Regions from separate parts of the [Clostridium] celerecrescens 18A genome, predicted to be linked through region 2. Evidence: a T-box and tRNA genes for the amino acid it is inferred to sense, from the RefSeq annotation. Region 2 holds a T-box; the other holds one or more tRNA genes.
What was found. The T-box of region 2 lies ahead of proS (proline--tRNA ligase). A T-box ahead of a tRNA ligase gene usually reads a tRNA of that ligase, here a tRNA-Pro.
Positions count from the first base shown of each region.

Region 1: it encodes a tRNA-Pro, which carries the amino acid that the T-box ahead of proS (proline--tRNA ligase) is inferred to sense. The anticodon was not compared.

Region 1 covers NZ_PGET01000001.1:7,220-23,173, forward strand. Annotated here, with positions in the region: gene H171_RS00040 (damage-control phosphatase ARMT1 family protein) at 1-648, shown strand, start outside; gene H171_RS00045 (AAA family ATPase) at 888-1,442, shown strand; gene H171_RS00050 (helix-turn-helix domain-containing protein) at 1,882-2,712, opposite strand; gene H171_RS00055 (FMN-binding protein) at 2,711-2,866, shown strand; gene H171_RS00060 (ABC transporter ATP-binding protein) at 3,457-5,184, shown strand; gene H171_RS00065 (ABC transporter ATP-binding protein) at 5,181-7,040, shown strand; gene H171_RS00070 (MarR family winged helix-turn-helix transcriptional regulator) at 7,120-7,548, shown strand; gene H171_RS00075 (hypothetical protein) at 7,688-8,164, opposite strand; gene H171_RS00080 (AraC family transcriptional regulator) at 8,178-9,029, opposite strand; tRNA gene H171_RS00085 (tRNA-Lys) at 9,238-9,310, opposite strand; tRNA gene H171_RS00090 (tRNA-Gln) at 9,314-9,385, opposite strand; tRNA gene H171_RS00095 (tRNA-His) at 9,424-9,499, opposite strand; tRNA gene H171_RS00100 (tRNA-Arg) at 9,533-9,606, opposite strand; tRNA gene H171_RS00105 (tRNA-Gly) at 9,610-9,680, opposite strand; tRNA gene H171_RS00110 (tRNA-Pro) at 9,728-9,802, opposite strand; gene H171_RS00115 (methylated-DNA--[protein]-cysteine S-methyltransferase) at 10,275-10,742, shown strand; gene H171_RS00120 (hypothetical protein) at 10,868-11,560, shown strand; gene H171_RS00125 (ATP-binding cassette domain-containing protein) at 11,625-12,203, opposite strand; gene H171_RS00130 (ABC transporter permease) at 12,207-12,977, opposite strand; gene H171_RS00135 (ABC transporter substrate-binding protein) at 13,010-14,071, opposite strand; gene H171_RS00140 (purine-nucleoside phosphorylase) at 14,396-15,226, shown strand; gene ade (adenine deaminase) at 15,242-15,954, shown strand, end outside.
Region 2 covers NZ_PGET01000001.1:3,769,372-3,785,325, reverse strand. Annotated here, with positions in the region: gene nspC (carboxynorspermidine decarboxylase) at 1-925, shown strand, start outside; gene aguA (agmatine deiminase) at 967-2,061, shown strand; gene aguB (N-carbamoylputrescine amidase) at 2,158-3,039, shown strand; gene H171_RS17190 (protease complex subunit PrcB family protein) at 3,252-3,656, shown strand; gene cysE (serine O-acetyltransferase) at 3,806-4,504, shown strand; gene H171_RS17180 (DUF3794 and LysM peptidoglycan-binding domain-containing protein) at 4,626-6,197, shown strand; gene H171_RS17175 (GIY-YIG nuclease family protein) at 6,488-6,733, shown strand; gene trhA (PAQR family membrane homeostasis protein TrhA) at 6,783-7,430, opposite strand; gene H171_RS17165 (nitroreductase family protein) at 7,635-8,372, shown strand; gene H171_RS17160 (RluA family pseudouridine synthase) at 8,382-9,083, shown strand; gene H171_RS17155 (AI-2E family transporter) at 9,184-10,287, shown strand; T-box leader at 10,381-10,589, shown strand; gene proS (proline--tRNA ligase) at 10,643-12,076, shown strand; gene H171_RS17145 (CCA tRNA nucleotidyltransferase) at 12,113-13,330, shown strand; gene H171_RS17140 (protein kinase family protein) at 13,424-14,404, shown strand; gene H171_RS17135 (phospho-sugar mutase) at 14,520-15,954, shown strand, end outside.

The DNA of each region.
Region 1 (15,954 bases), 3.8 Mb from region 2:
AATACTTTGTTTATGAAAATGCTACCTGAATTTGAGAGAAAGATTGAGCAGGCTGAAAATTCGTTTATGTTAGCAATTCGATATGCTATTGTTGGTAATATCATAGATTTCAATCCTATACACAATACGTTATTAGAGGATATTTATGATTGTTTTGAAAAAATGGAACAATTAGAATTAGCAATTAATGATTCTCATGCACTGATGAAAGATATTTCAAATGCAGGAACTTTGTTATATTTAGGTGATAATTGTGGAGAAATCTGTATGGATAAGATTCTTTTAAAAAAAATTAAAGAACAGAATCCTAATGTAAAATTGTTTTTTGGAGTACGAGGGAAACCTGTTGTAAATGATTCTATATCTGAAGACGCATATTCTGTAGGGATTGATGAATATGCAGAGGTTGTAGATAATGGGGATGGTTCCCTTGGGACTGTCCTTAATCGAACGAGTCCTGCATTCAAAGAAGTTTATAATAATGCTGATATAGTAATTGCCAAAGGGCAAGCAAACTATGAATGTTTGAGTGAAGAAAATAAAAATATCTATTTCCTGTTGATGACCAAATGTGAAGTAATTGCAAAAGATATCGGTGTCGAGGAAAAGAAAATGATCTGTATGAAAAACAAATCTTGGAAAAACTAATAAACCGCCATGAACACGTTATAAAGTTGGACGCGGATCGAACCCCTTTCTTTTAAGTATCTTATGGGTTGTCTATATGGGCCGTTGAAGCTTGGCATACTTTTACAGTACATAAGCAATCAGCTTTGATATTCCGGATTTAATAACGGTATGGATTTTTTTCTTGTGTGATAAAAAGATTGCATTATTTTAAGTTGAGCGTAATTAGAGCTAGTATTTTTATTAAGGTGGTTAAAGATATGGCAAGAGGGATTATTATTTTTGGTTCAGCAGGTTCAGGGAAAACAACATTGGGAAGAATGGTTGCTAATAAGCTTGGTTTTCCATATTTTGATATAGACGATTATATATGGAGAAAAGATACTGATAAACCTTTCACAGTTATGTATACTCGTGATGAGAAGATAAATAGGTTAATGACAGATATATCGAAAGGAAATTATTTTGTGATGGCAGGTTCCATGGATAGCTTTAATGCACCATTTGTCCCATTGTTCGATTTGGCAGCACATATCACTGCTTCTGTCGAAACAAGAATTGACCGGATTCATAAGAGAGAATATGAAATATTCGGAGAAAGAATCATGAAAGGTGGAGATATGTATGAGGGGCATTGCCGTTTTCTTGATAACTCAGCCAGATATGATTTGGATGGCTCTCCATGTATGAAGACACATATGCAGTGGGCTAATTCTTTACCTTGTAAAGTGCTGCAGCTGAGCGGACATGAGGATTTAAACAAGAATGTCGCTATACTAGTTCAAGAATATTTAAAGCTGGGTTTTACAAAATGAGTGTTCAAGAAATATGATATGGCTTATAATCGGATAGGTCAAGGGCAAGCGTTGCTCCAGCAGTACCCCTGATCTGTACAAACTTAAAATCCAACAATAATACAAAGTTGTAGACACTCATTGGACAGTGTGCGTCCCTCTTTATTTTATGTAGGTTTGCGGACAACAGTAATTCGAGCTCCGATCCCCACCTTTTTTATCTGTAGTGAAAATCCGGGTTTTTTCAGGGCTTTCACTATTTTTTGTTATGTAAATATATCTTCTGGGGATAGTCTGTGGTAGGCATTAGACATGCCTTTGCAGTCAATGATATGGTCCGTCTTTTGCTGTCACATTCCGCTTGCCGACTATTTAATCTGAGAGTTTCTTGATACTGCTTTCTTGAGTACCAGTTAAGTCAGCCCCTTTGTTCTGGCGCCGACCTTGCAGCCTTTTTAAATTATTTTGCGTCAAAAGATCGAATCAGGACGCGCGGAAGAATTCCGAATCTCTTTTGAAACGCTTCCGAGAAATGGCTTACGTTTGTATACCCCACAGCGAAGGCTGATTCACTCACGTTATGTTCCCCTTGCTCTAACAACGCAAATGCTTTTTCAAGCCGCTGCTCCCGAATAAACTCATAAACGGTTTTCCCAAAATACTGCTTGAAAGAACGTTTTAATTTACAATCATTCATATGGATTATCCGGGATAATTCTAACAATGTTGGAGGTGACTCCAGCCGGTTCAGAAGTATCTCACGTGCATAAGTCAAACGATCCATATCTGCTCTGGATAGCCTGCCTACATATTCCTTACTGTTATCTTTGCAAATCAACCTTTCTATATTAATGGATAACAGCTCTAAAATATAGCTTTCTAACAGAAGTCTGTTTATTTGATTCGTTTCTTTTATCAAACTCAGATCCAATTTGTTGATTATGCTTTCTTCCCGGGCATCGCTTTTAAAGCTGCAGCAAGAATACGTATTTTTTTGGAAAGAGCGGAACCCAATATTGCTTGTACCACAAACCGCTTCACAAAAACCATCGAACGTGTAAGGGCTAACCCAAATAGAGTATAGCTGAACTTCTTCGCCACTGTTGTATTCTGAATGTGCGCAGGCCTCTCCTAAAAAACCCAGCGACGAATATCCGGGCCGAAGCTCCACTGGTACACGATTTACCTCGCCATATATGTAATTTTTTCGTGTATAGCTTAGTTCAAACACAGGGGCTGTGGTGCCAGATTGTCTCTTTGTATTATTGGAAAATATACCAGAGGATACCATGATATGTACATCTGGGCGTATTGCTATTGTTTGTTTCGGAAATATGTTTGATGAGCTAACCTGGGAGGTGGATGCGGTTGCCTCTGCTACGGTGACCAGTGATGCAATCAAGGCTGCGGTAAAGGACTGTATAGAACAGGCTAAGAGCAAATAGTTGATAAGAGGTGAGGGGGGGTTCGCTTTTTTGTATCTTTCAGGCAGCAGACAGCTGAAAACAGGAAGTAGTTACAAAGATTTTAAAATAAATACATGTACTTGTAATATTTCAAAGAGTATGTATAATATAATAAAGAAAGGCAATCGCCACAGGGTGGTTGGCTAATTAGAAAAGCAAAGATCTTCCCGACCGGCCAAAGTACAGGGAAGGTCTTTTGCATTTAGCGACATGTCATAATGACGAATGTCAGCAGTGCTAGAAGGAACATACCAAAAGACATCAGGTCCTTAAAGTCAAGATTCTTCATGAGCAACACCTCCATTCTATGTAGAATCGAGGCCTACCACCCTATACACGATTGCCAGCAGTTTGTACCTGCCAGTATAATTATATGATCCAACTTGCAAATATACCAATAAAATATGAAAGTATCAGAAAAATCCCTCCCGGACAAAGTCATTGTCTGAGAGGGATTCTTAGTTTATGTATAAAATTCATTGACAATTCAAAGAATCACGATATAATAGTTATGTGTGCAATTGTTGCAAGTGCAATTATTGCTACAACAACTAATACGGGAGTCTAATATGAAAAATTTAATTCTCTATGCAAAAAAATACAAAAAAGAATTCATTCTTGCGGTCATCTGTATTGAGGCGGAAACCATTTTTGAATTAGTTATTCCCATGATTATGGCTGATATCATTGATGTGGGAGTTGCTAACGGTGATAGAAATTACATATTTCTAAAAGGATTTCAAATGGTTTTCTTTGCCGTTCTTTCTCTTTTTCTGGGGCATGCATGCGCCCGGTATACCGCGATCTGCGGAAATGGTGTGGGAGCTCAGATCCGAATGGCAGAGTTTCAAAAAATGCAGACTTATTCATTTGCTAACACGGACCGGTTCAGCACCCCTTCTCTGGTAACAAGGCTTACAAGCGATATTACCACAATCCAGAATTCCATTACAAACGGTATGCGTCCCGGTTTTCGTTCTCCAGTGATGATGATGACTGCACTGATCGTGTCCTTCCGGTTGAATGCGGAACTGGCTGTGGTATTTTTAATTGCAGCCCCCGTACTGGCCGTCATCTTATTTACAATCATCAAAAATGTAAGACCCTTATATGCAAAAATGCAGGGAGCCGTTGATCTTGTGAACCGGATCATTCAGGAGAATCTCATAGCTATCCGCGTGGTAAAAGCTTATGTCCGGGGCGATTATGAGATAAGTAAATTTAAAGAGGGAAATATGAATTTACAGAATTCTTCCGAAAGGTCCTTTTCCCTGGCGGCCTTAAATATGCCTGCCTTACAGTTTGTTATGTACGGGACCATATTAAGTATCCTTTGGTTTGGCGGTAACCTGGTTATGATCGGTAACATGAAGGTAGGTGCCCTGACGAGCTTTCTTAGCTACGTATTGCAGGTGCTTAATTCCCTTATGATGTTTTCCAATGTTTTTCTTTTATTTACCCGTTCCTTGACCTCATGGAAGAGGATTTCAGAGGTCTTAGAGGAAGAACCGACCATCAATGATGACCGTGCAAAGGATATCACCATCAAGGAAGGAAGGATCCGGTTTGAACATGTATATTTTAAATATAAGGAAGATGCAAAGGAATATGTTCTTTCCGATATTTCCTTTGAGATTGGACCCGGTGAGACCGTAGGAATCATTGGTCAGACAGGTGCCGCCAAAAGTACCCTGGTGCAGCTGATTCCAAGGCTCTATGAGGCGACAGCCGGTAATATTATCATAGACGGCTATCCCATATACGAGTATACTCAGGATCACCTAAGGGATTCCATTGCCATGGTGTTACAGAAGAACACTCTTTTTTCCGGCTCAGTGAAGGAAAATCTTTACTGGGGAAATGAGGATGCAACGGACGAAGAAATAGAGAAGGCATGCAGCATTGCCTGTGTTAACGAATTTATCGGCCGCCTGGATCATGGATATGATACGGAGCTGGGGCAGGGAGGCGTTAACGTCTCAGGCGGGCAGAAACAGCGGCTATGCATTGCAAGAGCGATTTTAAAAGCGCCAAAGGTACTTATTCTGGATGATTCTACAAGCGCCCTTGACACCGAGACAGAAGCAAAGATTAAAGAGGGCCTGGAAAAATCTCTTCCCGGTATGACAAAGATTATTATCAGCCAGCGGATCTCGTCTATCATGGATGCCGATCAGATTTTGATCCTTGATGACGGAAAGATAAATGCCATTGGAACTCATGATCAGCTGCTGGCAGACAATGAAATATATCAGGATATTTATTTTTCCCAGCAGAAAGGAGGCGGCCAGTCCTGATGAAGAATACCGGACATGTAAGACCCCAAAATACAAAAAAAGTTCTTGTTAAACTTTTGAGATACATTGGCCATTATAAGCTTTCCATGCTGGTCATAGCGATCCTGGTCAGCGTCAGTGCATTTTCCGGAATCATGGGAACCTATCTGCTGAAACCGGTCATAAACGAATATATTCTGCCGGGTAATATACCCGGTCTTGTGAGAATGATTGTTATCATGGGACTGATTTATCTGGCGGGAGCTATTTCCTGTCTGCTTTATAACCGGATGATGGTCCGTGTTTCCCAGCAGGTGGTCAGTGAGATAAGGATTGACTTATTCCGCCATACCCAGAAGCTTCCTTTAGAATTTTTTGATACCCGTACACATGGGGATTTAATGAGTCATTTTACAAATGATGTCGACACCATCTCGGAAGCACTCAATAACAGCTTTACATTGCTGATCCAGAGCTTTATTACTTCCACAGGTACCATTATCATGCTGATTCTCCTGGACTGGAAGCTGTCATTAATCGTTGTATTTTTTCTCCTGATTATGTTAATATATATTCGTCACAATGGAACGCTGAGCAAAAGGTATTTTGCTGAACAGCAGAAGAATCTGGGAAATATTAATGGTTATGTTGAGGAGATGGTGGAAGGCCAGAAGGTAGAAAAGATATTCCGCCATGAAAAACAGGATTTAAAAAAGTTTTGTGAGCTGAACGAGAAATTGAGGATTTCCTCAACAATGGCTGCAACTTATACGGGCATTACCGTTCCTACGATAGTTTCTCTTTCTTATATTAATTATGCTATTTCTGCCTGCGTGGGGGGATTGTTCGCTCTGTCCGGACTGATTAATATGGGAACACTGGCCTCTTATCTGGTTTATGTCAGGCAGAGTGCCATGCCTATGAACCAGTTTACCATGCAGATCAACTTTCTCATGGTAGCGCTGGCCAGTGCGGAAAAGATCTTTCATATGATGGAGGAAGAGCCTGAATATGATGAAGGAACCGTCACCTTAAAGAGGGTGGAGCAGGAGGCGGATGGGAGCCTTAAGGAAACGGATATTTATACCGGTGCATTTGCCTGGAAAGTTCCTGACAGAGATCATGGATATCTTCTTGTCCCTCTAAAGGGAGATGTCCGGTTTCACGATGTGGTTTTCGGTTATACAGGCGGAAATACAATTTTAAACAGCATAAGCCTGTATGCCAAGCCTGGTCAGAAAATCGCATTCGTAGGTTCTACCGGTGCGGGAAAGACGACTATCATCAACCTGATCAACCGATTTTATGAATTAAATGGAGGCACCATAACCTACGATGGAATCGATATCCGAAACATAAAAAAAGATGCTTTACGGCGTTCTATCTCTCTGGTCATTCAGGACACCCACTTATTTACCGGAAGCATTGCAGATAATATCCGATATGGAAGATTGAATGCTTCCCGTGAAGACATACTGGCTGCCGCAAAAATCGCTAATGCGGATTCCTTTATTAGACGTCTTCCTAATGGATACGATACTATGTTAGAAAGTGACGGCAGCAATTTATCACAGGGGCAGAGGCAGCTGATTGCCATCGCCAGGGCTGCCATATCACAGCCGCCTGTTCTTGTCATGGATGAAGCCACCAGCTCCATTGATACACGAACGGAAAAACTCATAGAAAAAGGGATGGATGCCCTTATGAAAGACCGGACGGTATTCGTCATTGCCCACAGACTTTCCACCGTAAGAAACTCAGATGCCATCCTGGTTCTTGAAAAAGGAGAGATTATTGAGCGGGGCAGTCATGACGAATTGCTGCAGGAAAAAGGGAAGTATTATCAACTGCATACCGGGCAGTTTGAATTAGAATGATGAAATGAAAGCGTAGAAGGGCACTACTGTTTCATGACTTATTAGTGCCCTTTGCAAAGGGAAAGGAGTGATAAAATATATGAAGCAGCATAATGTGAGAGAGCTATTGGTCCGTGAAGAAAAAGCCAGGAAACAGATAATTTCTCCGCTTCTGTCAAATATCGGATTGACGCCTGGACAGGGACATGCAAGGATCTTATATCATCTTTTACAAAAAGACCATATCACCCAAAAAGAGCTGGCAGACCGATGCCATTTCGATACGGCTACCATGTCAAGAAATATAGACAAACTGCAGGATATGGGGTTCCTGCTCAGGGAAAATAATCCGGACTGCAGACGTTCCGTTCTGATCAGCCTTACAGAAAAAGGGGTTGTTGAAGCAGAAGAGGTAAGAAAAGTTTTCAAGCAGTTTGAAGAACTTATCTGCTCTGATATACCTGAAGACGAAATAGCTGTATTCTGTAAAGTGTTAATGAAAATGTGCGACAATCTGGAAGCTTATTAAATTTCGGTAAGTATGAGAATAAAGGAGCGTTCAGCACAATGTCATGAAATCAGCGGCCATATCGCCAGGAGCAAGCCTTTTGGGATTCCTCCATAGCTGTCTGTACCCTTTGAACGATTGGCCGCTGTTACATGCAGTATTATGCGTTTAACTCCTTTTCTAGAAATTCCTTGATATAGGGCGTGGTCTCTTCACTTAGTGCAGGCATGAATGCCATGTAACGGCATTTTTGATGATGTTCCTCATCTAAAAGGAAGTCATATCCCATGTGACATTTAGAGTTGCATTCCTCCGGATTTATTATCCGCTTACACACAGATGCTTTTTTGATTTCTTTTTTCATTATTTCCGGCAAAGTATTTAAAAAGGATTCATAAGCTTTTACGTGCTCCGGATATATTCGTATTCTCATTCCTGTTTTCCGAAACACAAAAGTAGCTAAGACTTTTTTTGTAGTCTCTGGTTTATAAGAAGCGATAAAACCATTTTTAGCAGGCTTAATTTCACACTTACAATTATTTTGTGTAAGGTAATCATTTATTTCCATAACGAAATCTTTATAACGATCGTCTACTGCCTTAAGAAAAACATTAAAGTTCTCATTTGTTTTATCCAAGGTGCCCTCCTGATTATTTTTTAATAACGGGAATCCATACTTCAAATCTTGCATTCTGTGGGTCAGAATTTAAATAGACCTCAATATCCGGTCCATTATCATATTCGTATCCAGAAGTGGGAAGCCATTCGGTTACAATCCGCTTCTCTAGTTCTTGTATTGCATGGGGGCATTGGCCTTCTCCATAGAATATGGCCCAGGTGAAAGAGGAAACCGTATATTCTTCCAATGTATCATCAGCTTCTTTCGTGCTGGCTGCGGCTATAAAGTACCGCCATTCTTCCAGGTCATTGCAGATGCTGACTCCTAATATTCCTCCAGGGCAGCCATCTGCCATGGAGGCTAATTTAGGGATCGTTCCGTCCATAGCAGCCTTGCTCCACATTTGAGGTACTATTTCAAAATTCTTTTCAATTTCCCGGTTCAGGGATTGTGCAGTGCCTACAATCCGAAACGGATCCTTCTTTTCAATTCGATAATTCAATTCATCCACTCCTTTTATAATAATTTTGAAGCTGATAGGTGGATATGACTTTACGGTTGCGCCGCTTTCTTTTATACGAGATGGCGCTATTCCATGGATGCTTTGAAATGCCCGGTTAAATGCAGTGGGAGAGTGATATCCATATTTAAGAGCAACATCAATAATTTTATTATTCCCGTTCAGCAGATCCACCGCCGCCAAGGACATACGCCTGCGCCGGATATATTCAGATAAAGGTACATTTGCCATATATGCGAACATTCTCTGAAAGTGATAAACAGAACAACATGCGATTTTTCCTAACTGCTCATAGTCTATTTCTTCTGTTAAATGTTCCTCAATATAGTTAATTGATTTGTTTAATCCCTCGATCCATTCCATAAAATCAATCCTTTCTTATGTATTATATTTGTTATCGATTTGCTCGTCCTCTCTTTTTGTGCACAAATAAGAGAGGACGAGTGCAGGGAATGCCATGATCCTATTATAGGTTCTCAGGGATATTTTAACAATCACCTTTTATCCCATACGCGGGTAAATAAAAAGAGCGGGAAATCAAATGATTTCCCGCTCTTTTTCAATGCATTCATGAGACACCGGGGACTCGAACCCCGGACAACTTGATTAAAAGTCAAGTGCTCTACCACCTGAGCTAGTATCCCATACTGGGCTAGTTGGATTCGAACCAACGACTGCAGGAGTCAAAGTCCTGTGCCTTACCGCTTGGCGATAGCCCATTAAAACTTGTGATAAAAAAAAATTCCCTAAAAGGGAAAGGTGAGTACAGGGATTCGAACCCTGGGCCTCCAGAGCCACAATCTGGCGCGATAACCAACTTCGCCATACCCACCATAAATTTTCACACCTTGGTTAGAGATGTGAAACGAGCCTGAAGGGATTCGAACCCCCGACCCACGGCTTAGAAGGCCGTTGCTCTATCCAACTGAGCTACAGACTCAAAAGCGGGTGATGGGAATCGAACCCACGTATCCAGCTTGGAAGGCTGGTGTTCTACCATTGAACTACACCCGCAAAAGGTAAGAGAAACTAATACTACCATTGACGGTTTTTCTCTTGAATCGGGGTGACAGGATTCGAACCTGCGACCCCCTGGTCCCAAACCAGGTACTCTAGCCAAACTGAGCCACACCCCGATAGTGAAAGTATTTTCTATCTTTCGCTTGGTTGCTTTTCCGCAACGCAAGAGTTATTATATATGATGGATATCATTTTGTCAACATTATTTTAGAAAAAATTTCAAATTCGTAATTAAGCCTGTATTTATGCGGTTTTTTAGGAAAAAAGACCCTGAAATGGGAGGAACCGGCAGGTACATAAAATGTTCCTGCCGGTTGAGTATGAAAAATAAAAAGTCAATGTTAAAAGGGTGGGGTTCCTTTACAATATTTAGTATACGCGGAAATTATGACCGAAGTTTGACTAAGCCATAAATATTTCATAAAAAAACTAAAAGAATTATGAGGAATATTTGAAAAAACAGATAGCTTACTACTTTCGGCCCTGGAACAATGAATGAAAGAAGAGGTCGTCTCTAAGCTTTGTATATGATATAATGTAATTAGATGAAAACATGGTGCCGTTCATAAGAGAAAGAAGGAATATTATATGAAGTACTGGGAAGTTTATGAGAGCAAAATAGGACCTCTTACCATTCTATGTGATGATGAAGCTCTTCTTAGAATTGATTTTGGGAGGACGGAGCCTGAGAATGCCGTAAGGGAGCGGACAGAGCTGATCCGGAAAACAGAAGGCCAATTGGAGGAATATATGGCTGGAAAGAGAACGGTGTTTGATCTGCCTCTTAAACCAGAGGGAACGGAATTTCAAAAAAAGGTTTGGAATGCTTTGTTGATGATTCCATACGGAAAGACGAAAAGCTATAAGGATATTGCGGTCATGGTTGATAATCCCAAAGGCTGCCGTGCGGTTGGCATGGCAAATAACCGCAATCCCATACCTGTCATCATTCCTTGCCACCGGGTGATAGGGGCCAACGGAAGCCTGATAGGATATGGCGGGGGCCTGGATATTAAAGTGAAGTTACTGGATCTGGAGCGCACAGAAGCTTCCTAATATAATTATTAAGAATTTTTGGTGATTCTTTCAGTTCCTTTAATCCCCTATACATTTGATGCAGATAATGTTATAATCCTCATCGTCACCAGGAATGAGTTTGATGATAATGAGGAGTGATTAAAATGAGAAAAAACAAAATGTTGGCAGTAATAGCCATCGCCATGGCAGTTATGATGGCGGCTACAGGCTGTGGATCAAAAGATAATGGGAAATCCACGCAGGATAATCCTACAGAAGTAAGTGCTGCCGAGACAAAAGTAGCAGGTACAGATGAGACTACGTTAGGTGAGGATGAATCTGATAGTGAGGAAGACGGAACAGACGAAACCACCGAAACCACTGCTTCTGATGCAGGTAACTTATCTTCCGGCGTCTTTACATCAAAATCCGGAAAATATCAGATTACACCGCCAGAAGGCTGGACCATTGAAGATGATGGAGATGAAAGCTCAGTCGCATTCACCTCTTCCAATGGCAACGATCTGTTAGAAGTCGTCTATGTAGAAGGAGATGACGCCGACGGAGCCAGAGAAGTCTATCCGGCTACCATGGAAGAATACAAGGAATTTGTCAGCCGTGGCGAGGATATGGAATTTGTCCGCTATAATGTAGAAAACGGCAGCGACGGAAGCCAGACGTTCCGCTATGCAATCCGGTATAAGACGAATGAGGATGGGGTCCGTTATTATGCAATTTCCGGTTCTTACAATGCGGCTACAAAAAAGTACATCAGCGCGGCAGGTACGGTTGAATCACCAGACAGTGCGGTAGAAGGACAGATTGAAGCAGCACTGGATACCTTAAAACTGAAATAAAACTGAAAATAAGATAGGAATAAAACAGGGGCAAAAGCAGGAATATCTGCTTTTGCCCCTGTTTTTACAGTTTTATAAGGGTGCCGTTAAGGAGTGCCACATCTTCCTCCTGGTGGGTGCTTATGATGACCAGTTTGTCACGGGTCTTTTCTTTGATGTATTGAATTACGGTTCGTTTTGTGTTCTCATCAAGTCCAGTAAAGGGTTCGTCCATTAAAATCATGTCACAAGGGACCGACAAGGCTCTTATAATGGCAACCCGGCGCTTCATTCCCCCGCTTAAGGTAGATACGGGGCGGGATAAGGCCTCTTCCGGAAGAAGCCTTAAAAGCTCTCCTCTGGCCTGTTTTCTGCTTCGGGAGGAACGACCGGGGATTACCATGGTAATGTTGTCTACCGGGGTAAATGACTCACACAGACGGTTTTCCTGAAACACGGCGGAGGCTCTTATGCCCTGAAGTCCTTCCATGGATCCGGAATCGGCTTCTTCAAGTCCCAGAAGGATCCGGAAGAATGTGGTTTTCCCGGATCCTGAGGAACCCATGAGACAGTAGACCTGGCCGGAATGAAGGGAAAGATTCACCTGCATAAATACGTTAAGAGTCCCAAAGGATTTGGACAGTTGATTTACCTTTAGTTCCATGGATCAAGCCTCCTTTTTTTTATGGAATTTCCGGCCGGGACTTGCAAGGCTTAAAAGACATAAAAAGAATTTTTCAAAAAGGGCACTGATTACGATAATCACCAGGGTCCAGGCAAAAAGGTCCGCAGTGCTTAAATAAATTTTTGCCATATAGAGTTTTTCACCGATGGAATGGCTTGGGACGCCGATCACTTCAGCGGCAACCCCAGATTTCCAGCCCATGCCCAAAGCCACCCTGCAGCCGCTTATGAGGTAGGGAAGAAGGGCGGGGCGGTATATATAAAGGAGCTTCTTTTTGCCTTGCATACGGAACACCCGGGACATTTCCAAAAGCTTTGGATCGGTACTCATAAATCCTGCAATGGTATTTATGTAAATGATGGGGAATACCACAAGAAAGGCAATAAAAACGGATAAATTTTCAGAACCAACCCAGATCAGGGCCAGTATGACAAAGGAAGCTACCGGAACCGACTTTATCAGGGACATAAGCGGTTCCAGTAAATCCCTTAAAAGAGGGAAACGCCATGCAGCTCCCCCGGCCAGGATTCCTGAGCCAAAGGCCATAAGGAATCCAAGACTTATCTTTCCAAAGGAGAGGGCAATGGTTATCCAGAAGCCGGACATGGCCCTCTGGATCCATAAAGCCTGGATTACCTCCAAAGGGCCTACCAGTATGATGCTGTTGTGCACGGACAGACTAACTGCCTGCCACGCAAGAAGCCAGAGAAAGATGATACCGGCCTTTTTAGCCGGGAGGGCTGTTGGTTTCATAATGGGAATCTCCTTACAAAGCTTTACCTTAATTATGGCATATAGTAGAAGTCATCGGCTGGCAGTGTTCCGCCCACGGAAGACGGCTCCATATCGAAAAGTACTTTTAAGTATCCGCTTAACAGAGATTTCATCCGGTCACCGTCTACATAGGTGATGCTGCAGTATGGGATTGCCTTTTCAGCAACCGGTGCTTTTTCAATGATTCCGGCAGCAGCCACCAGAGCTGCAGTTTCGGCTACATTGGCATTGGCAAATTCAGCGGATTCCTTATGCTCCGCCATAAAGGCGGCAATGGCTTCCCCATGGTCTTTGATCACGTCATTCCGGCAGATGGTAACTCCGGTCACCAGACTGCCGCCGCTTTCACCGGCTGTGGCATCCCACTCCTTTGTTAAGTCAAGAACCATTTTTAGGGAGTCATTCTGAGCCATGGCCGCTGTTACAAAAGGCTGGGGAAGAAGACCTACTGCATCAGGCTTTTCCTTCAGGATAGAAACGACCTCAGCGGCTTCGGACTTATATTCCAGGGTTATGTCGTCAGCGGTTAAGCCGCTGGCTTTAAGCACGTGCTGAAGGGCATAGTCCGGCGTGGTCCCTTTGCCGGTTAAGTAAACGGTCTTACCCTTTAAGTCTGCGGCTGTTTTAATGGAATCATCGGCGGATACCCCGTAGAGAACACCCAGGGTGTTAATATCCAGGACAGTCACCTCATGATTGGTTTTATTATAAATAATAGAGGCCATATTGGCGGGCACAAGGGCAATATCCAGATCTTTGCTTACAATTTTTCCAAGGAGTTCGTCAGCAGCGGTTACCATGGTAAAATCATAGGAGCCTTCTGCATTGCCTTTTTCAGACTGGTCCATCAGCTTTACAAGGCCCATAGAGGTGGGCCCTTTTAAAGAACCGATCTTTAAGGTATAACGATCAGCTGGTTCTTGTGCTTTTGATGTTTCTTCTGCTGTCTCAGAGGTGGATTCCTTTTCAGAGACTGATGTTGCCTGGGGGTTTTCAGCGCCGCCTTTTGCACAGCCGGAGAGTACGGCCGCCGTTACGGCAAACGCCATCAATAGGGATAATGCTTTTTTCATAAGATCCTCGCTTTCTGTCCGTACCTGTTATAGTTCTTTTTTCTTTACGTCTATCAAAAAATCCCACACCAACAGGCATGGGATTTCCGGTTTACGTATTCTCCTCGCCTTCGCCGTCAGGGATCCTTCCGGGTTAGTACGAACACCTTCAGTATATCATTATTCCCCCATATTTGTCAAAATATAGATACAGATATATTGGCAGATGTGGTATACTGTATATACCTATGACGACCTTGTCTGGCGGTAATAATGAAACACCCTGCGGGTATACCTGTATGTCCAGAAAGCATGGACAATAACATTGGAAGGAGAACATGGTATATGAATGAAGTATATGCAAAGCTTAAGAATTGTTTGGAAAGTGTGCGGGAGAAGACGGACTTTGTCCCGGAGATAGCTCTGATCCTGGGGTCTGGCCTTGGGGAATATGCAGAGGAGATAAAGGTAGAGACCTCCATTGATTATAAAGACATTGAAGGATTTCCGGTATCAACGGTGGCAGGCCATAAAGGAAGGTTTGTATTCGGATATGTAAATGATGTTCCGGTGGTAATCATGCAGGGACGGGTTCATTTCTACGAGGGGTATCCAATGACGGACGTGGTGCTTCCGGCCAGGCTTATGGGCCTTTTAGGAGCAAAGGTCCTGTTTTTAACCAATGCTTGCGGTGGTGTTAACAAAGAGTTTAAGGCGGGTGATTTCATGCTCATAAGGGATCATATTGCGAGCTTTGTTCCGTCTCCGTTAATTGGGGCAAATTTAGAAGAGCTGGGACCCAGATTCCCGGATATGAGTGATGTTTACAGCAGAGAACTTCAGCAGACCATCAGAGAGGCTGCAGGAGAAGAAGAAATCGGCCTTAGAGAGGGTATTTACATGCAGCTTTCCGGTCCGGCATATGAATCTCCGGCAGAGGTACAGATGTGCCGCATTCTGGGAGCTGATGCGGTAGGAATGAGCACAGCCTGTGAAGCAGTTGCGGCAAACCACATGGGGATGAAGGTTTGCGGCATTTCCTGTATCACCAATATGGCCTGCGGTATTACGGATCAGCCTTTGAGCCATGGAGAGGTACAAGAGACGGCAGACCGGGTTGCACCTTTGTTTAAAAGATTGATTACGGCATCTATTACAAAGATCGCAGGTAAATAAAAGGAGGAGTTTCTTATGGATCGGTTGTTAGCTGAACGGGTTTTGGCAGCATCAGGGGCGAAAAAGGCGTCCCTGGTGCTAAAGAATGCCAGGGTGGTCAATGTTTTTACGGCTGAGCTGGAAAACGGAGATATTGCCATTGAGGAAGGTTACATTGTAGGGATTGGAGAATATGAGGGACAGACAGAGATCGAGCTGGGGGGCGCGGTGGTTTGTCCAGGACTGATTGACGGCCATATACACCTGGAAAGTTCTATGGTTGCACCGGGAGAATTTGAACGCTCTGTGGTGCCTCATGGGACTCAGGCGGTTATTACGGATCCTCACGAGATCGCCAATGTGGCGGGAGCGGAAGGGATCCGCTTTATGATGGAGAGGACGAAGGGACTTACCCTTGATGTGTATTTTATGCTCCCTTCCTGCGTACCGGCAACGGGACTGGATGAATCGGGGGCTGTTCTGGCGGCTGAGAATCTTTCACCCCTCTATGAAGAGGAGCGGGTACTGGGCCTTGCTGAGCTTATGAACTCCTACGGAACCGTAAGGGCAGACCGTGGGATCCTTGATAAGGTAGAGGAAGCCAGAAACAGGAATCTCTTAATCGACGGTCATGCTCCCGGGCTTTCCGGCAGGGAACTGAATGCCTATGTGACTGCCGGAGTGCAGTCGGACCATGAATGCTCCGATTGGGAAGAGGCGGTGGAAAAGCTTAAGAGAGGCCAGTGGAT
Region 2 (15,954 bases):
GGCCAGGCTGGGGAACGAGGAGATGGGGCTTGAAAATCACGTTTTTGCCCCCGCGTATAAGGAAGAGGACTTTAAAGAGCTGGTGAAGATCTGCGATCACATTATATTCAACTCGTTTTCTCAGCTGGAGAAGTACAAAGGTGCTTTAGAAGGGGTAAGTGCAGGTATCAGGATCAATCCCCAGTGCTCCACCCAGGAAGGCCATGAAATCTATGACCCCTGTGCGCCCGGATCAAGGCTTGGTGTAATCATTGATAATTTTAAGGAGGAGTGGCTGCCCTGGATATCAGGGCTCCATTTCCACACCTTATGTGAGCAGAATTCAGATGATTTAAAAAAGACCCTGGATGCCGTGGAGGAAAAGTTCGGGAAGTATTTATCCGGAGTGTCCTGGCTTAACATGGGCGGAGGACATCATATTACCAGAGAGGATTACGACATCGTGCTGCTGGAAGCCTGCATTAAGAGAATGCAGGAGAAGTATGGTCTTCAGATTTATCTGGAACCTGGAGAGGCAGTGGCACTTAATGCAGGATATCTGGTGACAGAGGTCATGGATGTGGTGGAAAATGGGATAAAGACTTTGATCCTTGATGCTTCCGCAGCCTGCCATATGCCTGATGTGCTGGAAATGCCGTACCGGCCGCCTTTAAAGAACAGCGGAGAACCGGGAGAAAAGGCTTTTACCTACCGGCTGTCCTCCTGCACCTGTCTGGCAGGGGACGTGATCGGTGACTATTCCTTTGACAGGGAAATAAAGCCTGGAGATAAGCTGTACTTTATGGATATGGCCATCTATTCCATGGTGAAGAATAACACCTTTAACGGGATGCCCCTTCCTGACATCGCTATCATGGATCAGGATGGAGAATGTCGTGTTATAAAAAGGTTTGGCTATGAGGATTTTAAGAACAGGCTGGCCTAGGAGTTACAAGCATATCCCCATGATTCATCAGGAGACAAACTATGGAAAAATTAAAAAGCTTCCCGGCGGCGGATGGATTTTATATGCCGGGGGAATTTGAGCCTCATCGGAGCTGTATCATGATCTGGCCCAAGCGTCCCGGCTCCTGGCCCTTTGGGGCCGGAAGGGCAAGGAAGGCCTTTGCTGAAATCGCGGAGGCTATTGCAGACAGCGAGCAGGTGATCGTACTGGCGGAGTCTGATGTAATGGAATGCGCCAGAGAAATGCTTTCGGACCGGATCCAGGTGATCGACATGGAATCTGACGACGCATGGGCAAGAGATGTGGGACCTACCTTTGTAGTCAATAAGGAACGTAAGGTCAGGGGAATCGACTGGCAGTTTAATGCCTGGGGAGGAACTTTTGACGGGTTGTATCCGGACTGGCAAAAGGATGACCTTCTTGCAGGTCGTTTCTGTGAATTTTTTGACTATCCGGTTTACGATGCAAAGCATTTTGTACTGGAGGGAGGTTCTATACACTCGGATGGGGAAGGTACGCTCTTGGTGACGGAAGCCTGTCTTTTAAGTGGCGGACGGAATCCGTCTCTTTCTAAGCTTCAGATTGAAGAACTACTGAAAAGTTATCTGGGGGCTTTAAAGGTCATCTGGCTGAAAGCAGGAATTTATCAGGATGAAACTAATGAGCATGTTGATAATGTCTGCGCGTTTGTCCGGCCGGGAGAAGTGGTGTTAGCCTGGACGGATGATGAGGATGATCCACAGTATGAGATGTCTCTGGCTGATTTGAGAATACTGGAACAGGAAACAGATGCAGCGGGTAGACATTTTAAAATACACAAGCTTGCCATACCTAAGAAACCGGTCTGCATTACGAAAGAGGAGCTTTCAGGCTTTTCCTTTGAACCGGGAGAGGATGAGAGGGAGGCTGGAGAGCGCCTGGCTGCCAGCTATGTGAATTTTTATATATCCAATGGAGGGGTTATTGTTCCACAGTTTGGGGATGTTCATGATTCAGAGGCAGTACGGATATTAGGGGAGTGCTTCCCTGAGAGAAGAATCTATCCGGTGTATGCAAGAGATATTATTGTAGGAGGCGGAAATATTCACTGCATTACACAACAAATTCCGTTGTAGTCCGGACGTGCCTTTCATAGATCGGGTGACCGGACTCCGCTGGGTTATTCATGTCGGGCGTCCGCACGATAGAAACGATACCGGAAGGAGAATTTCATGAGAGATGTAACAGTAGCGGCAGTTCAGATGAGATGCTGCGATGACGTTAAAAAGAATATTGAACATGCGGAAAGACTGGTAAGGCAGGCAGCAGGGGAAGGGGCAAAGGTCATTCTCCTTCCGGAGCTGTTTGAACGGCAATACTTCTGCCAGGAGAGGCGGTATGACTTTTATGAATATGCAGAACCGGCAGAGGAGAACCAGGCGGTTAAGCATTTCGCCGGGATTGCGGCTGAGCTTCAGGTGGTGCTTCCCATCAGCTTTTATGAGCGGTCAGGAAATACCATGTTTAATTCAGTGGCTGTCCTTGACGGAGATGGGACAAATCTTGGAATATACCGGAAGACTCATATTCCCGATGATCATTACTACCAGGAAAAATTTTATTTCACTCCCGGAGACACCGGCTTTCAGGTATTTAATACCATGTATGGGAAAATCGGCGTAGGGATCTGCTGGGATCAGTGGTTTCCGGAGACAGCAAGGTGCCTGGGGTTACAGGGAGCGGAGCTGATCTTATATCCTACTGCCATTGGAAGTGAGCCCATCCTGGAATGCGACAGCATGGAGCACTGGAGGCGCTGCATGCAGGGACACGCTGCTTCCAATATCATACCGGTCATAGCGGCTAACCGGATTGGAGTGGAATCTGTTATTCCCTGTACGTCAAACGGGAATCAAAGCTCCTCTCTTAGATTTTATGGTTCTTCCTTTATTACGGATAATACCGGGGCTGTCATAGCTTCTATGGGCAGGGAGGAAGAAGGGTTCATATGCGCTTCCTTTGATCTGGATCAGATGATGGCTGACAGGAGAAACTGGGGGCTTTTCCGTGACCGCAGGCCGGAAATGTACAGGGGTATCACAGGAAAATCATAAATTCACCTTTTTGTGCAGGAAAAGTTGCGATTATATTCTGAAATTATATTATGCTGAAGCTATCAGAGAGAGCGGGAGGTAAGAACGAAATTTGGATCCCAGTCCGTAAAAAAGCGTAAATCCCTTCATAAAATCCGTTTCTTCCCCATATATATAGTAATAATTAATAAGTTGGGGAGTGTGCTATGAAGAGACTGTTTAGCAGAAGATGGATGATTTTTTTTGGCCTGGCCATGTGGGTACTGGTAGTACGTACCTTAAGCGGGTGTACTTTAAACAAGGATAGTGGTGATAAGGTGCGGGATCTGGAATTTACCGTGGTAGCTGACGCAGATATACCGCAGGAACTTAGCCAGATCATTGCTGAGAAGCAGCAGTCACCTTTTAAGCTGACCTACAGCGATGATCAGAACCTTTACATAGTGGTTGGTTTCGGAAAGCAGGCCGGTGGGGGATATAGCATCGCAGTCAATGATCTTTATCTGACAGATAATTCCATTGTCCTGGATACGGAACTGATCGGCCCGGAAAAGGGAGAGAATATGGGGACGGAACCCTCTTATCCCTTCATCGTCATTAAAACCGAGATGTCAGAGCTTCCGGTAGTGTTTCAGTAGAAAAGAAGTTGAAATAGCCGTTCCGCAGATGGCAAAAGCGGAACGGCTGTTTTTGTGGCAGATAAAACGTAAATTCCCCTTTTTTCTTAAGCCGTCATATGATATACTACTTCAAATAAGAGTAGGCAGTAAAGAGAAGGAAGGGTAATATGATATTAAAGGATATATGGCTTGATGTTACGGCAGTAAAAGAGCGGGATCCGGCGGCCAGAAGCAAGCTTGAAGTGCTTTTGCTCTATCAGGGTGTTCATGCGTTGATCTGGCATCGTTTTGCTCACTTGTTTTACCAGCATAAGATGTTTTTTATAGCCAGGTTTATTTCCCAGCTGGCAAGATTTTTTACACTGATCGAGATTCATCCCGGCGCGCAGCTGGGGCATGGGATTTTAATTGACCATGGCAGCGGAGTGGTGATCGGAGAAACTACGGTGGTAGGAGATAATTGTACGATTTACCAGGGAGTGACTTTAGGCGGTGTGGGACTTAATAAGGGAAAGCGCCATCCCACCCTTGGTAATAATGTGACCGTGGGAGCGGGAGCTAAGATTCTGGGCTCCTTTGAGGTAGGTGATAATTGTACCATAGCGGCAAATGCCGTGCTATTAAAGCCTTTGGAAAGCAACGTGACTGCGGTCGGAATTCCCGCCCGTCCGATTAAGATCGATGGCGTGCCCCTTCCCAAGAAGGAAAGCAATCTGGTGACCATGGATCATTACTGCAAGATGGAAGAGCGGGTCAAGGAATTGGAAGAAACGCTGTCTAAACTGCAGACAGAGCTGTCTTCCTATCGGGAAAAAGAGCACTCCGATCAGGCGGAGGCATCTTTGGAGGGGAAAATTGAGGAATAGAAGGGCTAAAACTCTCTTGTATTTCAGGAAGTCCGGGAATGATAACAAAAAAAGTATAATGAAACATGCACCTGCATAAACTTTCTTAAAGGAATAAAGAAGGTAAGGCAGGTGCTTTTTTATGTTGGAGCTGGTGAAGAAAAACATACATATGAATCGTTGGAAAGGATATGCCGCATCCCAGATTACTCTTGACGATGACTTCATCGTCCCGGACAGTATGGATGATGTGGATCAGATTATTTTAAGTTCCGGCGATATTACCATTGATTCCGTAAAGGTTCAGACAGAACGGGTCATGGTCCGGGGCAAGCTGGACTTTATGAATCTCTTCCGGGGATCGGAAGGAGGGCTACAGACCCTTTCAGGAAGCATTAACTTTGAGGAACCCATCAATATCCCCGGGCTGGAGGAAAAGGATTACGTCCAACTGGGGTGGGAGCTTGAGGATTTAAACGCTGGGCTTATTAATTCCAGAAAGCTGAGCGTAAAGTCGATCGTATCACTAAAAGTAAAGGTGGAAACTGCCAGCGATATAAACGCTGCCGTGGAAGTGGACACGGGAGGCTCAGCATTAGATATGCCAATTGTGGAAACCCTTCGCCGCAATCTGGATGTAGCATCGATTGCTCTCCGCCACAAGGATACGTTTCGCATCAAGGATACGGTTACTCTATCAGGAAACAAGCCAAACATTGACCACGTTTTATGGACTGAAATGAAGTTAAGAGGCGTTTCCTTAAGGCCCATGGATGGAAAAATGATGCTTGACGGGGAACTGTTAGTCTTTGTTATTTACCAGGGAGAAGGGGAAGGTGCGCCCATCCAGTGGGTAGAGGAGAGCATTCCGTTTTCAGGGGAACTGGCTGTTCCGGATATGACTGAGGATATGGTTCCTCTGGTTACGGTTCACATAATCCATAAGGATATTGAGGCAAAACCGGATTCCGACGGTGAAATGCGGGAAATGGATATGGATTCAGTTCTTGAGCTGGATATGAAGCTTTACAAGGAAGAGAATATGGAGCTGCTCAGCGATATATATTCCACCAACAGGGAACTGACGCTGCAGACGGAGGAAGCTCTTTTTGATAAGATCCTGACGAAAAATATGAGCAGGTGCAAGGTTGTAGAAAAGCTCAGCCTGGATCAGGCGGACCGGATCCTCCAGATATGCCACAGTGAAGGGACTGTTAAAGTCGATGATACGGAAATCAAAGAGGACGGACTTCATGTGGAAGGCGTTTTAGAGGTTCGGATCCTTTATATGACTTCTGACGATGACCAGCCTATCCAGTCAACCGTGGAAGATATTCCATTCCATTTCCTGATTGAGGCACCGGGGATCAATGAGCAGACGGTTTGCCAGCTGAATCCGGGCTTAGAGCAGCTTAGTGCGGTTATGATGGGCGGAGGAACCGTAGAAGTGAAGGCGACCATTTCCCTTGATTTACTGGCCTTGCAGCCGATCCGTGAGCAGATCATCACTAACGCGCTGGAATCGCCCATGGATTTAAACAACTTGCAGAAGCTTCCCGGAATCGTGGGATATATTGTGCAGCCTGAGGATTCCCTCTGGAATATCGCTAAAAAGTTCCATACAACCATAGATACCATTATAGCGACCAATGGATTGACGGATAAATCCGTGAGACCGGGTGACCGGCTGATTCTTGTGAAGGAATTAGCATAATTTATTCAATAAAGTGCCAGGCAGAAGGGATCGCTTTTGCCTGGCATAATTGATTATGCCTTTGAATGATTTTTATAAAAAAGGGTATGATAAAGATTGCTATTCACATATCAGCTTGCCCTGTTATATAATATACTATAGCTAAGCTATAGCTTCAACCATCGATGGCGCCAAAACGCATCCAGCTGGTGCTTAAGATAGATGACAGGTTACCCTGGACGGTAGTGACGTATTGCAAGGCGTTATTACCGTTTACATACCCTGAATTTCCTTATACCGGAGAAGAAAAAATGAACTATACCTATATTTTAAGATGTGCAGATGATACCCTGTATTGCGGCTGGACAAACCACTTAGAGAAACGTTTAATCGCCCATAACCAGGGAAAAGGGGCCAAATACACAAAAGCCAGAAGGCCTGTGGTTCTGGCTTACTGGGAGGAGTTCTCCACAAAAGAAGAAGCCATGCGGAGGGAAGCCGCCATTAAAAAACTTTCCAGGAAGGACAAGCTAAAACTGATGGGAGAAATTGTATAAGAAAAACCGTCAAGTCCGCGAGTATGCGGGACTGACGGTTTTTCCGGTGTTATGCAACAAAATTGTACATCAAAATATAATGGCATAAGCTTCCGCCCATGACGAATAGGTGAAAGATCTCATGGGATCCAAAGCTTTTATGCTTCGCATTAAAAAGAGGAAGCTTCAGAGCGTAGATGATCCCGCCTATGGTATAGATGATGCCTCCTGCAAGCAGCCAGAGAAATCCGGCAGAAGAAAGGGTTTCCGTAATCTTTGAAAATGCCAGAACGCAGACCCAGCCCATGGCAATGTAGAGGCTGGACGAAAACCATTTGGGGCACATAATAAAACAGGCTTTTATGATAATTCCTGAAATGGCTATGCCCCAAACCAGAGCAAGCAGGCTCCAGCCGGTCTTATCTCCCAGAACGATCAGGCAGATTGGCGTATACGTTCCTGCAATCAGGATAAAAATCATCATATGATCTAATTTTTTCAGCAGACGGTTGATTTTCGGTGAAATATCAAGAGTATGGTAGATGGTGCTGGCCGCGTAAAGAAAAACCATACTGATGATAAAAACCGTTAAGGCGGCCAGATGGAGCCCCCCGTCGGAAGAAGCCTTAATAAGCAGTGGTGTTGCGGCAATAAGCGCCAGTATCATGGCGATAAAATGCGTGAGGGCACTGACCGGATCTTTAATTTTAATTTCCATGGAAAACCTCCTTGTAGAAAATAATAACTTTTGATGTAGTAATCAATACTATGTATTGCATTTTTATATACTATACACTTTGCTTGAAAAAAATGCAATAGTTTTTTAAAGATAAAATTATAAAAATGGGTTTGCTATAATTGGAACAATAAAATATAATGAATAGATAAAATGAAATTTATAAAAGAAAGGTATGACCTCCCTATGAATCAGACAATAAAAGAACTTATGGAAAGAAAATCTGTCCGTGTATATGAGGACCGGGCCATTGAACCGGAGAAAAAAGCGGCTATTATAGAGGCGGCACTTCAGGCCCCCACGGCAGGAAATATGACCCTGTATTCCATTATTGATGTGACGGACCAGGAGCGAAAGGAAACCCTGTCAATAACCTGCGACAACCAGCCATTTATTGCAAAGGCACCGCTGGTACTGGTTTTTGTCGCAGATTACCAGAGATGGTACGAGCTGTTCTGCCACTATGAAGAAGAGGTCCGCCATCCTGGGCTTGGAGATCTTTTGCTGGCTTGTGATGATGCCCTTATAGCCGCACAGAATGCGGTTGTGGCGGCAGAATCCATGGGCATTGGCTCCTGTTACATTGGGGATATTATGGAGCAGTATGAAACCCACAGGGATTTGTTCAGCCTTCCAAAGTATGCGGTTCCGGCGGCAATGTTGGTCTTTGGATATCCTTCCAGACAGCAGCAGGAGAGAAAAAAGCCGGAGCGTCTTAGGCTTGAGGCTGTTGTGTCCACGAATTCCTACCGCCGTTTAAGCCCGGAGGAATTTTCCCTGGAGCTTAAAAAGACCCAGGGCAGGGAAGAGGACTTTGAGCGATGGATAAAGGCTTTTTGCAAACGCAAATGGAATTCTGATTTCAGTGCAGAGATGAGCCGGTCTGTAGAAGCTATGATGGCTGCATGGAAGAAAGAGGAGTAAAACATAGACATGGATCTTAACATACTGTACGAGGATGAAGAGATACTGGTGGTAGAAAAACCAGTGGGAATAGAATCCCAAACCGCAAGGTCCTTTGAACCGGATATGGTCAGTGAGGTGAAGAAACATATCAACACGTTATCCCCAAAGCAAGGGGAGCCTTATGTGGGAGTTATCCACAGGCTGGATAAGCCGGTTGGAGGCGTCATGGTGTATGCAAAGACCAAAGGAGCTGCAGAGTCCTTAAGCAGTCAGGTTTCTAAACATCAAATGGAGAAAATCTATTATGCAGTAGTTTGTGGAAAACCTGTGGAAAACTTTGGCGCTTACGTGGATTATTTGTGGAAAGACGGAAAAACTAATTGTTCCAAAATTGTGGATAAAGGGATAAAAGGTGCAAAACTCGCAGAACTCCATTATCAGGTTGTGGAAAACAAAAACATTGGGAATGAAGAGTGCAGCCTGACAAAGATCACGTTAAAAACCGGCCGCCACCATCAGATCCGGGTACAGATGGCGGGCCACGGCACACCCCTGTGGGGCGACCGCAAGTATAATCCCGAGGCTCAAAAGAATGCTGTCAGCGGTAACGTGGCGTTATTTGCTTACAGCTTATCGTTTTCCCATCCAGTCACAAAGAAAAGGCTGAGCTTTTCAGTGAAACCAAAGGGAAAAGTCTTTGAGATGTTTTCATTATCGGGAATTGCATAAAGAAGGAATTTTTTACTAATCAGATTTCGCATATTTTCTTACCGGACGGCTCATAATAGTGATTGTACAAAAGAAGTACAAATCAGAAACAGGTGAGTCCATGGTGAAACCGAGCAGGAAACTGAAGAAAACATTATTAATATTGGGAGTTACAGGGGCAGTGTATCTGTGTTTTCGATATCTGCTGCCCCTTGTGATTCCCTTTTTGATTGCGTATGTATTTGCTCTTTCCCTACGGCCCTCTGCTCTTTGGGTTGAGAAAAGGACCCGCTTCATTGTAAAGGGAAAGGTGATTTCCATTCCCCTGGCGGTTATTGGCGGAGTAGAGATTATACTTCTTATGATCGCTTTTGGGATCCTTCTTTACGTGGGTGGAAGAAAGCTGCTTATGGAAGCTAGACTTTTGCTTCAAAGTCTTCCCGCAATTCTGGAAGGTGTGGATCATTGGCTCATGGATAACTGTTCCTTCGCAGAACGTTTTTTAAAGCTGCCTGACGGATATGCGGTAGAAATAGTAAGGGATATCATCACAGGAGGGCAGACTGCCATTAAAAGCAGGATTATGCCCTTTCTCATGGTGAACTCCATGACCATTATGAAATGGATTGTTCAGGCAACCGTTATCATCATTATATTGCTTATTGCCACGGTCCTGTCCCTTCAGGAAATGGATGAGATTCGGGAAAGACGGGACAATTCCATATTCCGCTTTGAATATGCCATGCTGGGAAAACGGCTTACAACGGTGGGCAGCGCCTGGTTAAAGACTCAAGGAGCTATCATGATGTTTACCATGGTGGTTTGTTCGTCAGGACTGTTTTTGCTGGGAAATCCCTACTTTATATTATTCGGAATCGGGATCGGGCTTTTGGATGCGCTTCCGATTTTCGGGACCGGGACGGTGCTCATTCCCTGGGCCCTATTCTCCTTGATCAATAAAAACTGGAAGTATGGATTCGGACTGATCATCATTTATGTGATCTGCTATTTTCTAAGAGAGATCATGGAAGCTAAAATCATGGGAGGACAAGTTGGCCTTACGCCTTTGGAGACCCTTGCTTCCATGTACGTAGGACTTCAGCTCTTCGGGCTTTTGGGATTTATTCTTGGCCCTATCGGCTTATTGATTGTGGAAGATATTGTAGAGGTGTATGAGTGCTGGTGCTGTCATGATGGAAAGGAAAGGCTGGATCCGGAGGAATGAATGAAATACTTTTGGAAGACAAGTCCGGACCCACTTGACAAACATTTGCAAATAACGTAAAATCAACCATACAATCTTTTATTATAATGAAGAACTAAGACGTTGAAGAGGACCAGTAGGTGATGATGTATCCCAGAGAGAAGGCCGTTTGCTGGAAGGTCTTTATACCTCTCATAACCCAACCTACCTCGGAGTCCCGCAGCAAACTGCGGCGCAGTTCCTGCGTTAACGGATAAAAAAGTGAGTCATGGCATTGTCCATGGCTAAATTGGGTGGCACCGCCGAGCTGTTCGGTCCCTTTTTAGGGAACGGATGGCTCTTTTTATTTTTATGAGGATAGGAAAGGAGAATTGTTATGGCAAAGGAAAAGAAATTAGTAGAGGCGATTACATCCATGGAGGTGGATTTTGCGCAGTGGTATACGGATGTTGTAAAGAAAGCAGAGTTAATTGATTACTCCAGTGTAAAGGGCTGCATGGTCATCAAACCGGCAGGGTATGCCATCTGGGAAAACATTCAGAGCGAGCTTGACAGAAGGTTTAAGGAAGTAGGGGTGGAAAATGTTTACATGCCTATGTTTATTCCGGAAAGCCTTCTTGAAAAGGAAAAGGACCATGTAGAAGGATTCGCTCCTGAGGTGGCCTGGGTAACCCACGGAGGTTTGGAGCCGCTGCAGGAAAGGCTTTGTGTCAGACCTACCTCAGAAACCCTTTTCTGTGATTTTTATTCCAGAGAAATCCAGTCCTACCGTGACTTACCGAAGCTTTATAATCAGTGGTGTTCCGTGGTGCGCTGGGAAAAGACCACCAGACCGTTCTTACGCTCCAGAGAATTTCTGTGGCAGGAAGGCCATACGGCTCATGCGACTGCCAATGAAGCACAGGAAAGAACGGAACAGATGCTTAATATATACGCAAATTTCTGTGAAGAAATCCTTGCAATGCCTGTGATACGCGGTCAAAAGACTGATAAGGAAAAATTTGCCGGAGCAGAGGCAACCTATACCATCGAAGCCCTGATGCACGATGGAAAGGCGCTTCAGTCAGGAACCAGCCACAACTTTGGAGATGGGTTTGCAAAAGCTTTCGATATTCAGTATTCAGATAAGGAAAATAAACTTCAGTATGTTCATCAGACTTCATGGGGATTGAGCACCAGACTTATCGGTGGTATCATCATGGTCCATGGTGATGACAGCGGCCTTGTGCTTCCTCCCAGAATTGCTCCGATCCAGGTGATCATCGTTCCGGTTCAGCAGCAGAAGGAGGGCGTACTTGATAAGGCTTATGAGTTAAAAGAAATTCTTTCTAATTATAAAGTAAAAGTTGACGATTCCGATAAGAGTCCGGGATGGAAGTTCAGCGAATCAGAGATGCGTGGTATTCCGGTTCGTGTGGAAATCGGTCCGAGAGATATTTCAGAGAACCAGGCGGTCTTGGTACGCCGTGACACCCATGAGAAGATTACCGTATCCTTAGATGAGATAAATAATAAGGTAGGAGAGCTTCTGGAGACAATCCAAAAGGATATGCTGGAACGCGCCAGAATTCACCGGGATGTTCATACCTACGAGGCAACAGATATGGATACCTTTGTTAAAACTGTGGAGGAAAAACCGGGCTTTGTAAAGGCTATGTGGTGCGGCTCCCAGGAATGTGAGGATAAGATCAAGGAGATTACAGGAGCAACATCCCGATGTATGCCATTTAAGCAGGAAACACTTGCCGATACCTGTGTATGCTGTAGAAAACCTGCGGTAAAGATGGTTTACTGGGGCAGAGCGTATTAAAAACGGCAGGAAGAAAATCAGGAGGTAGAAAAGGTGATAGAGATTCAGGTTCCGGAGGCGGCGAGGAGGATCATCGAACAACTGAATACCAGCGGCTTTGAAGCCTATGTGGTGGGAGGCTGCGTGAGAGACAGCCTGTTAGGCCGGTCGCCGGAAGACTGGGATATCACAACCTCAGCAAAGCCGGAACAGGTGAAGGAAATATTTAACAGAACGGTTGATACGGGAATCCAACACGGTACGGTTACAGTACTTATTGACCATGAAGGTTATGAAGTGACCACATACCGCATAGACGGAGAATATGAAGACGGGCGCCACCCCAAATCTGTGGAATTTACAGGAAACCTTCTGGAGGATTTGAAACGCCGGGATTTTACCATCAATGCCATGGCATACAGTGACCGTGAGGGTTTAGTGGATGCATTTGACGGGGTAAAGGATTTGGAGGGCCGGATCATCCGCTGCGTGGGAAACCCTCATGACCGGTTTAACGAAGATGCTTTAAGGATCCTTAGGGCCATCCGTTTTTCTGCCCAGCTGGGCTTTGACCTGGAAGCTAAGACAAGGGCGGCAATTTCTGTTATAGCTCCCAACATGGCTAAGGTCAGCAAGGAGCGGATCCAGGTGGAGCTTACAAAGCTCCTCCTTTCCGATCATCCCGGAAGGCTTAAGGAGGTATATGAAAACGGGATTGGCCCTTATATCTCAGAGTATTTTGAAGATGCGGGAAGGAAGCTTATGGAAGTAGAGAGGCTTACCGGGCTGCCTTCTGTAAAGCACATGCGCTGGACCGGTTTTTTAAGGCTTGAGGAACCCGAGGATGCGGTAAGAATTCTTAAGGAGCTGAAGCTTGATAATGATACCATCTATCAGACAAAGACACTGGTCAGCCTGTGGAAAACAGAGATTCCGGCTCATAAGCCGGCCATCCGGCAGGTTATGAGCACCCTTTCCCCGGAGTTATATAAGGACCTGCTGTGCTTCCAGAAGGTATTCTGCCATACATCCTATAAAACCAGGTTAAAAATGGTGGAGCAGTATTCGAAGGAAATCTTAAAGGCTGGGGATTGTATCCGTCTAAAGGACATGGTCGTTACCGGCAGGGAATTGATCGATGCAGGCATGAAGCCGGGGCCTGAGATGGGAACGGTGCTTAACCGTTTGTTCCAGCTGGTACTTGAAAAGCCGGAATGCAATAACAGGGAATATTTGATGAAATCAGCAGAACAATTTATTAAGGAACAAGGGTAAGGCCCGTATAACTTTCTACCGTATTTTGCATATTTTTTTCCACCTCTTCATACCCTAGAAGTAGCTGATAAGCTAAGAGTTGGAGGGGTGGTTGTGAACGAGAAATACACAGAGGTGCTTTCGCAGTATGAGCTTGAAATTCTGGATGTGAAACGCGGCCGGGGCGCCTGGCTGTGTGAGTCGAATCAGGGGCTTAAACTGCTTCGGGAATATAAAGGAACCTTAAAGCGCCTGGAATTTGAAGATCAGGTATTTTCACAGATGAAAGAATCCTGCCACTTGAAAGTGGACCGTTACGTCAGGAATAAAGATGGTGAACTCCTCTCCAGTGCCGAGGATGGATCCCGGTGGATCGTAAAAGACTGGTATGCGGATCGGGAATGCAATTTGAAGGATAGCAAAGAGGTATTATGTGCCATCGAACAAATTGCTTCTTTACATAAAGTGCTGCGGCGGATTGATTTTAAAGAGGAATGGAATCTAGGGTCCATTTTGGTACAGCAGCCGGCTGAGGAAATGGAACGCCATAACAGGGAGCTGGTACGCGCCCGCACGTTCATCCGGAATAAACGAAAAAAGTCTGAGTTTGAACTATGTGTCATGGGGAATTATGATATATTTTTCGAACAGGCCATGGAAGCCTGTAAAGGGATGGCAGGCTTTTATGAAAACCGGGGGGACAGTGAGGAGTATTTATGTCATGGGGACCTAAACCAGCACCACGTCCTGATGTGTTTTCATGATGTGGCTATCGTGGAATTCAACCGCATGCATAAGGGCATGCAGATGGAGGACCTGTATCATTTCATGCGGAAAGCCATGGAAAAGCATGACTGGAATTTGAAGCTTGGTATGGCCATGCTGGAAACTTATACAAAGGTTCTCCCTCTTTCGGATGCAGACAGGATATGCCTATATTATTTATTTTTATATCCTGAAAAATACTGGAAGCAGATTAACTTTTATTATAATGCCAATAAAGCCTGGATTCCCGCACGGAATATTGAAAAGCTAAAGGATTTAGAGATTCAGCAGCCCCTGCGGAATCTTTTCCTGTCAAGAATTCAAAATTGAATGAAACTCCGCTTGATTCAGTTTGGATACAAAATAATGGAAATACACTTTTCTTTTACCATGTTATGATTTATAATATCCATAACAGTGAAGGAGGGAAAGGAGTATTTTGCTTATGAAAGATTACAGGAGTATATATGAGGAATGGCTTTTAAATCCATATTTTGATGAGGCGACAAAAGAAGAACTCCGGGGGATCGGTGATGATGAGAATGAGATTAAGGAGCGGTTCTATCAGGATTTAGAATTTGGCACCGCTGGCTTAAGAGGTATCATCGGCGCCGGAATCAACCGTATGAATATCTATGTAGTAAGAAAAGCGACCCAGGGTCTTGCAAATTATATAATAAGCCAGGGCGGCGTTAATAAGGGTGTGGCCATTGCATATGACTCCAGGCACATGTCTCCGGAGTTTGCAGAGGAAGCAGCACTTACGCTGGCCGCCAATGGAATCAAAGCCTATAAATTCGAATCCTTGCGACCCACACCGGAGCTTTCTTTTGCTGTAAGGGAGTTAGGCTGTATTGCAGGTATCAACATTACGGCCAGTCACAACCCACCGGAATATAATGGATATAAGGTATACTGGGAGGATGGCGCCCAGTTTACTCCTCCTCATGACAAAGGGGTAACTGCAGAAGTCCTAAATATCACGGATATTTCAACGGTTAAGACGACGACTGTGGAAGCAGCAAAGAAATCAGGTAAATATGAAATCATCGGAGCTGATCTGGATGATAAATATATCGCTCACGTAAAGGCTCAGGTAGTAAACCAGGATGCCATTGACCAGATGCAGAATGATATTAAAATTGTTTATTCTCCTCTTCATGGTACAGGCAATCTTCCGGCAAGAAGAGCGTTAAAGGAAATTGGCTTTACCCATGTGTATGTGGTTCCTGAACAGGAGCTGCCAGATGGTGACTTCCCAACGGTCAGCTATCCCAATCCGGAGGCAGAGGAAGCCTTTTTACTGGGCCTTGCTCTTGCTAAGGAAAAGGATGCGGATCTGGTTCTGGCAACAGACCCGGATGCTGACCGTCTTGGGGTGTATGTAAAGGATGGGAAATCCGGCGGGTACATCCCCTTGACCGGCAACATGTCCGGTTCTCTTCTGTGCGAATATGTACTTAGTCAGAAGAAGGAAAGAGGAGCGATCCCAGCAGATGGACAGGTAATCAAATCCATTGTTACCACTAATCTGGTGGATGCAGTAGCGAAGGCTTACAGCTGTGAACTTATTGAGGTTTTAACCGGTTTTAAATACATCGGCCAGCAGATTTTAAAGGAAGAGGTATCCGGATACGGAACCTACATGTTTGGCCTGGAGGAAAGTTATGGTTGCCTGATCGGAACCTATGCCCGTGATAAGGATGCCATTTCCGCTACGGTCGCTTTGTGTGAGGCAGCCGCCTATTATAAGACAAAGGGCATGACCCTGTGGGATGCCATGATTGCCATGTATGAGAAATATGGCTATTATAAAGATGCGGTGAAGGCCATCGGCTTAAAAGGCATTGAGGGACAGGAAAAGATCCGGGCGATCATGG